3 regions of the Serratia sp. A07 genome follow, and region 3 is predicted to be linked to each of the others. Evidence: predicted binding sites of a transcription regulator. Region 3 holds the regulator's gene; each other region holds the start of a gene.
What was found. The regulator LexA, encoded in region 3, represses DNA repair genes until DNA is damaged. The targets are predictions, from matches to a motif close to TNCTGTATGTACATACAGNA.

Region 1: a site for LexA is predicted at 1,218-1,237, ahead of recA (recombinase RecA). Genes of this name have one in related genera too.
Region 2: a site for LexA is predicted at 1,197-1,216, ahead of umuD (translesion error-prone DNA polymerase V autoproteolytic subunit). Genes of this name have one in related genera too.

What each region holds. Positions count from the first base shown of each region.
Region 1 is NZ_JBZXDO010000069.1:2,083-4,351, reverse strand. It holds gene umuD (translesion error-prone DNA polymerase V autoproteolytic subunit) at 1-57, opposite strand, end outside; gene recA (recombinase RecA) at 57-1,172, opposite strand; gene AC4PR2_RS26945 (S-type pyocin domain-containing protein) at 1,667-2,269, shown strand, end outside.
Region 2 is NZ_JBZXDO010000001.1:287,847-290,115, forward strand. It holds gene AC4PR2_RS01435 (TonB-dependent receptor) at 1-661, opposite strand, end outside; gene umuD (translesion error-prone DNA polymerase V autoproteolytic subunit) at 757-1,191, opposite strand; partial or broken gene AC4PR2_RS01445 (SOS response-associated peptidase family protein) at 1,380-1,559, opposite strand; gene AC4PR2_RS01450 (hypothetical protein) at 1,862-2,233, opposite strand.
Region 3 is NZ_JBZXDO010000022.1:55,594-57,862, forward strand. It holds gene plsB (glycerol-3-phosphate 1-O-acyltransferase PlsB) at 1-198, opposite strand, end outside; gene AC4PR2_RS19365 (diacylglycerol kinase) at 348-716, shown strand; gene lexA (transcriptional repressor LexA) at 819-1,427, shown strand; gene dinF (MATE family efflux transporter DinF) at 1,529-2,269, shown strand, end outside.

The DNA.
Region 1 (2,269 bases), on a different contig from region 3:
CTGCGCCGGCGACGGGAATCCGCAGGGCACGCCGGCGTCATAGAGGCGTACCAGCATCACACGACCTCCGGCGCGCTCTGCCAGGCATCATCATCCGGGGGCGTGTCCGCATCGGCTGAAGCCGCGGCCGGCAGTGCCGCCTGCAGATAGTGCGTGCGCAGCTGCGCGGTCAATGTGGCCACCAGGTCGGGACGGTCGCGCAGCCAGCCGGTGGCCTTCTCGCGCCCCTGCCCGATTTTCTCCCCCTGATACTCGTACCAGGCGCCTGTCTTGAGGATATATTTGGCGTCGACGGCCAGATCCAGCACTTCGCCCTCGAGAAAGATGCCGGCGCCGAACAGCAGCCGGAACTGCGCCTGGCGGAACGGCGGCGAGACCTTGTTCTTGACCACTTTCACCTTGGTATCCCGCCCGATGATGGTCTCCCCTTCCTTGACGTTGCCGGTGCCGCGCACGTCGAGACGCACCGAGGCGTAGAACTTGAGGGCGTTGCCGCCGGCGGTGGTTTCGGGGTTGCCGAACATCACGCCGATCTTCATGCGCAGCTGGTTGATGAAGATCACCACCGTGCGGGTGGTGTTGATGCTGCCCTTCAGCTTGCGCATCGCCTGGCTCATCATGCGGGCCTGCAGGCCCATCTGGGCGTCGCCGATCTCCCCTTCCAGCTCGTTTTTCGGCACCAGGGCGGCGACGGAATCGACTACCACCACGCCGACGGCGCCGGAGCGTACCAGGGCGTCACAGATTTCCAGCGCCTGCTCGCCGGTGTCGGGCTGGGAGATGAGGAGTTCACCGATATCGACGCCCAGCTGCTGCGCGTAACGCGGATCGAGCGCGTGCTCGGCATCGATAAAGGCGCACTGCAGCCCGGCGCGCTGGGCGCAGGCAATGACCGACAGGGCGACGGTGGTCTTGCCGGACGACTCGGGGCCGTAGATTTCGGTGATGCGGCCGACCGGCAGGCCGCCGCCGAGCGCGATGTCGAGGCCGAGCGAGCCGGTCGGGATACGCTCGACAGCCATGCCATGGTTGTCACCCAGGCGCATGATGGCGCCCTTGCCGAACGCCTTCTCGATGGCGGTGATGGCGCTTTGCAGCGCTTTGGCGCGACTTTCCTGTGTGCCGGCCGAGTCCTGCGGGGTGCGGGTGCGGGTGCGTGATGCGTTGCTCATTTTATGTTCTCCTCTGGTCGGAAACCGAATGCGTTATTATAATTATGCTGTATGTATAACCAGTATAATATAAATCTGAGGGGGAATGACAAGCGATAGGGCGCGACTTTCAGCTATTAGAGGAACAACTCGCTCATTTTGAAGTGGATTTTTTTCTGTCTCTGGGGTTTGAGGGCCAATGGAACGAAAACGTACGTTAAGGAGATAATTCATTGTTTAAGTTGAAATTTAATGCTCTCTAATCTCCTTTCAGAATATCCCCCGCGAGTATGACAGGTTGCAGAAACTGGAGTGGGAACGGACGCGCAGCCGGGATTTACCCACCTTTGTCACTGTGACAGCCGTCGCAGGCGGCTGCTTTTTTGTGTCATGTTTGGCACAGACGAGAATGATTATCATTTGATTGACGGGCTTGAGAGGAGGGTTTAGCATCAAACACTATATATAAATACAGTGTTTGTGTGCAAAATGACAGATATCAAAAAGGAGATTTTATGGAGCATAAATGGGAAGTTAAATACGATCCGTATAATTATAATAACGGGCTGCCACCTGAACCCGGATTATATTGGCAAAACGGATCTTGGAATTGGGAAAATGGAGAGGAAACCCTGACGGTCACTGCAATTCCGATCCCCGGGTTGGATGAAAAAGTCAAAGAATGTCTGGCCAATAATATTTGTTTTATCTGCGGAAAGAAAAATTGCCCATATATAAAAAACGACAAGCATTATCGTGAATTGCTGGATGCCTGTCGTCGAGGCGATGGTGCGAACGCAAAAAGAATATACATGCAGCGGTTTGCGCAATTTCTCCATGTATTCAGCGGGCAACGTAACGAAGGGTTGCAACGGGAACTGGACGCGCAGGCAAGAGCGAAAGCCGAAGCCGAAGCCCGCAAGGCCGAGGAAGCCCGCAAGGCCGAGGAAGCCCGCAAGGCCGAGGAAGCCCGTAAGGCCGAGGAAGCCCGCAAGGCCGAGGAAGCCCGTAAGGCCGAGGAAGCACGTAAGGCCGAGGAAGCACGTAAGGCTTTGTTCGACAAAGCCGGGGTGAAACCCGCTCCCGTGTATACATCGGCGATGGTAGCAGAAGCGAAT
Region 2 (2,269 bases), on a different contig from region 3:
GCCGATATTTCTCAAATCCCTTCGGCGCGCCGTCCAGCACCACCTTCACATCTTCCATGTCGCCCATGCCCCAGATATTCAGGCTTTGGCCGCCCGGGCGCGGCGATCCCGCCATCCCTACGCCGGGCAAGCGATCAAGCAAACTGGCGATGTTATCGGCCTGTACGCGTTCGATGTCTTCTTTATCCAGTACCGAACGGCCGGCGGCGACGCTGTCGGACAAACCGCCGACCACCGACAGTTCCGGTATCGTCAAAGGCTGAACCGGCCCGGCGTCGACCAACCGATATCCCTGTGCGGTTTGCTGAGCGCGCAATCCGCTGCCCGCCAACAGCGTATTGAACGCGTCGGTGAGGCGGTAATGTCCCTGCAGGCCCGCGGTGCTTTTTCCACGCGTCTGTTCGGGCGTGAAAATCACTATCACGCCGGCCTTAGCGGCCGCCGTCTGCAAGGCGGGCGCCAGATCACCGGCGGGAATGGCGAAGGAAAGGATAGCGGGCTGTTCGACCGCCGAGGGTGGTGCCGACGCATCGGGCGCCGCCATCGCGGAGGTGAGCATGCCCGATAGTGCGCATCCTATCCCGATAGCGACGCGTTTCCCGGTCATGCGTTTGGCTGATGTGAACGTACGCCCTGCGCCGTTCTTGTTTTTTATGGCCATGAAGGATTCCCCTGAGTGTATTGAACTGGAAACTCAGTAGAGAGGTCACGCCAACGAAAAGATCGGGCAGAAAAAAATGAAAAAAAGGACCGAAGTCACCGCGCCGCGTAGACGATAAAGGTCACCACGCCGAAGATCTCCAGCTGCGCCTCGTCGTCGAACACGATCGGCGCGTAGGCGGGATTCATCGGCAACAGCCGCACGTCGGGGTGGCGTTGCAGCTTTTTGACGGTGAATTCCCCGTCCACCGCGGCGATCACGATATTGCCGTGCTCCGGCGTCAGGGCGCTGTCGACGATCAGCAGATCGCCATCCTGGATATTGCCGTCGATCATCGACTCGCCGCTGGCGCGCACGAAATAGGTGGCGTTGGGGTGCCGTACCAGCAGCTTGCCGATATCCAGCCTGCTCTCGACATAGTCCTGCGCCGGGGAAGGAAAGCCGCAGGCCACGCGATCGGCAAACAGCGGTAACGTCAGGGGTTCACCTGGTGAAAAAGCATACAACCTTGAATTGCTCAGCATAATCATAACCAAACTGTATATTTATACAGTTAAGCATAAACAAAACGCGAACGCGTGCAACCCCCAATCCCCCTGCGGATCGCGCTTTCCCGCGTAATATACTAATTTTCTGAGTGATTTTTCCTGCAGCTTTTGGCGTTCTTCGCGTGTGTTTACACACATGATACCCACCAAAACTGTGGATAATGCGGCACTCAGACCGTTGGCGTATCGATGGGCAGGATGAGTGAGGGATTGTCATTGCGAACGGCGCCGACGGCGGGCGATACCGGTTGCCAGACGAAATCCTCTGCCTGCAGGCTGTACACGTCAGCCTGCATTTGACCAGAGGGCGGGACTAAGCGGGTGTCGAGCCAGTCGCGCGCGGCCGTCGGTCTCTGCTGCGTACAGCGCCGCAAAGAACAGCGGCAGGCCTTGCCTCACGGGAGGAACGGCGGACGGCCTTACAAAATGACGCCAATAAAATTGCGACTGGCAATGGCATCAATGGGACGGCCAGAGACCAAAGTCAGTACGTTATGCCAGGAGCTTGGGATAACCCGACAAACGCTGTACCGCCACATTTTCCCTGATGGTCCACTGCGAGCTGACGGTATAAAGCTGCTCAACCGGGGATAATTTTAGCGGACGGAAAAATCTGGAGTTCCGGCGTAGAACCCCAAATAAGGAATAATCCTTAATTCATTTCAGGATTATTAATTCCATCTAAAACCTCTCGGCAATATTCTTTTTTATAGGCTTCATCATTACTTAATGACTTAACCAAAAAATCAGCATTTTTCCAACCATTATCCCAATGCGTATCGAATCCTGACTGTTCATACTTTAATGTTCTAGTTAATGAGTCTTTTATTTGTTTTTTATATTTATCAATTTTCTCATTGGTTGCCCCACAAACATCATGTGCAACACGAGCATTTGAGCCAGAAAAACCTATTGCTGAAATTGCCATCGCTTCGTTTGATTTGTCGAAATCATTCGCATATGCCACAGCATTAGATAAAGCGAATATGACAAGAGCAGGTATGGTTTTTTTGTATGAAATCATCTTTTACCTCTAACTCATTGATTGTTCATGGGGTCA
Region 3 (2,269 bases):
GGGCAGATCCTGCGCCAGGCACTGGGTGCGCAGCGTCAGCAAATCCGCCTTGGAATTGTAAGGTAAAACATACAAAATCGGCCGTGAGGGATCCAACCCTAGCTCGGTAACCGGATCTGAAGGGATGACCTTACTTCTTACCAACAATTTAAGTGGTAAATTCAATATTTTATAATAAATTTTACGCCAACCTGACATAAACAACGTGAAGCCTCTTGTTAGCAATGCGCCGCAAGCATACCAGAAACCGGGTAGCAGATCTGTGGTGTTCGAAAACCGAGAGCCGTCAGCGCGGACTGTTCTAGACTCTTGTTATTATGACCGACCTCTGAGAAAGGCACGAAAACATGGCAAACCAAGCAACCGGACTGACCCGCATCATCAAGGCCGCCGGCTATTCCTATAAAGGGCTTTCCGCCGCCTGGCAACACGAGGCGGCGTTCCGACAGGAACTGGTGGTCACCCTCTTGGCTATCATACTGGCAGTCTGGCTGGATGTGGGTGCGATAGCGCGCATTTTATTGATCGGATCGGTAGCGCTGGTGATGATCGTCGAGATCCTGAACAGCGCGATCGAGGCGGTGGTGGATCGCATCGGCAGCGAACACCATGAGCTGTCCGGACGGGCCAAGGACATGGGGTCGGCGGCGGTGTCGCTGGCGATCGTACTGGCGCTGTTCGTTTGGGGCACGGTCTTGTGGCAGCATTTTGGCTGACGAAAGGCGCCTACTGACTGATTTTTATTTATTCTTCGGTTCCCAATCCGCGCTTACCTGTATATACTCACAGCAAGACTGTATAAACAAACAGGGGGCGGAATGAAAGCACTAACTACCAGACAGCAAGAGGTCTACGATCTGATTCGCGATCATATTTCGCAAACGGGCATGCCGCCAACGCGTGCCGAGATCGCGATGCGTCTGGGGTTCCGTTCGCCTAACGCCGCCGAAGAGCACCTGAAGGCGCTGGCACGCAAAGGCGTGATCGAAATCGTCTCCGGTGCGTCGCGCGGTATCCGCCTGCTGATGGAAGAAGAAGAGGGGCTGCCGCTGATCGGCCGCGTCGCCGCCGGCGAGCCGCTGTTGGCGCAGCAGCACATCGAAGGGCACTACCAGGTGGATCCTTCCCTGTTTAAGCCGAGCGCCGATTTCCTGCTGCGGGTGAACGGCATGTCGATGCGCGACATCGGCATTCTGGACGGCGATCTGCTGGCGGTGCACAAAACGCAAGACGTGCGCAACGGCCAGGTCGTGGTGGCGCGCATCGAAGACGAAGTGACGGTCAAACGCCTGAAAAAACATGGCAACGTGGTCGAGTTGCTGCCGGAGAACAACGAATTCCAACCGATCGTGGTCGATCTGCGCCAGCAGAATTTCACTATCGAAGGGCTGGCGGTCGGCGTGATACGCAACGGCGACTGGATCTAATCGCCGCACCCTCAGTGCCACCCCTTGTATCAATCGCCCCTGTTCTGGGGCGTTTTTGTTTCTGACCTTGCCCTTCGCCACTGCTACGGGAACATTTCATCATGCGCTTGATTTCCGCCTTCACCAGCGACACCGATAAAGCCCTGTGGCGCCTGGCTTTGCCGATGATTTTCTCCAATATCACCGTACCGCTGCTCGGGCTGGTGGACACCGCGGTGATCGGCCACCTCGACAGCCCGATCTATCTGGGGGGCGTCGCGATTGGCGCGGTGGCGACCAGCTTCCTGTTCATGCTGCTGTTGTTCCTGCGCATGAGCACCACCGGCCTGGCGGCGCAGGCGCTGGGGGCACAAAACCCGCAGGCGCTGGCGCGCGCCTTTATGCAGCCGTTGCTGCTGGCGCTGCTGGCCGGGGGGGCGATCGTCCTGTTGCGCTATCCACTGATCGAACTGGCGCTGCGGATCGTCGGTGGCAATGGCGAGGTGCTGGAACAGGCGCGGCGTTTTCTTGAGATCCGTTGGCTGAGCGCGCCGGCGGCGCTGGCTAATCTGGTGCTACTGGGCTGGTTGCTCGGCGTGCAGTACGTGCGTGCGCCGGTGATCCTGCTGATCGTCGGCAACCTGCTGAACATCGTGCTGGATATCTGGCTGGTGATGGGCCTGGGCTGGAACGTGCGAGGGGCGGCGGCGGCAACCGCCATCGCCGAATACGCCACGCTGCTGCTCGGCCTGTGGCTGGCGTGGCGGGTGATGCGCCTGCGCGGTATCACCCTGCCGATGCTGCGCCAGGCCTGGCGTGGCGATCTGCGTCGGCTGCTGGCGCTTAACCGCGACATCATGTTG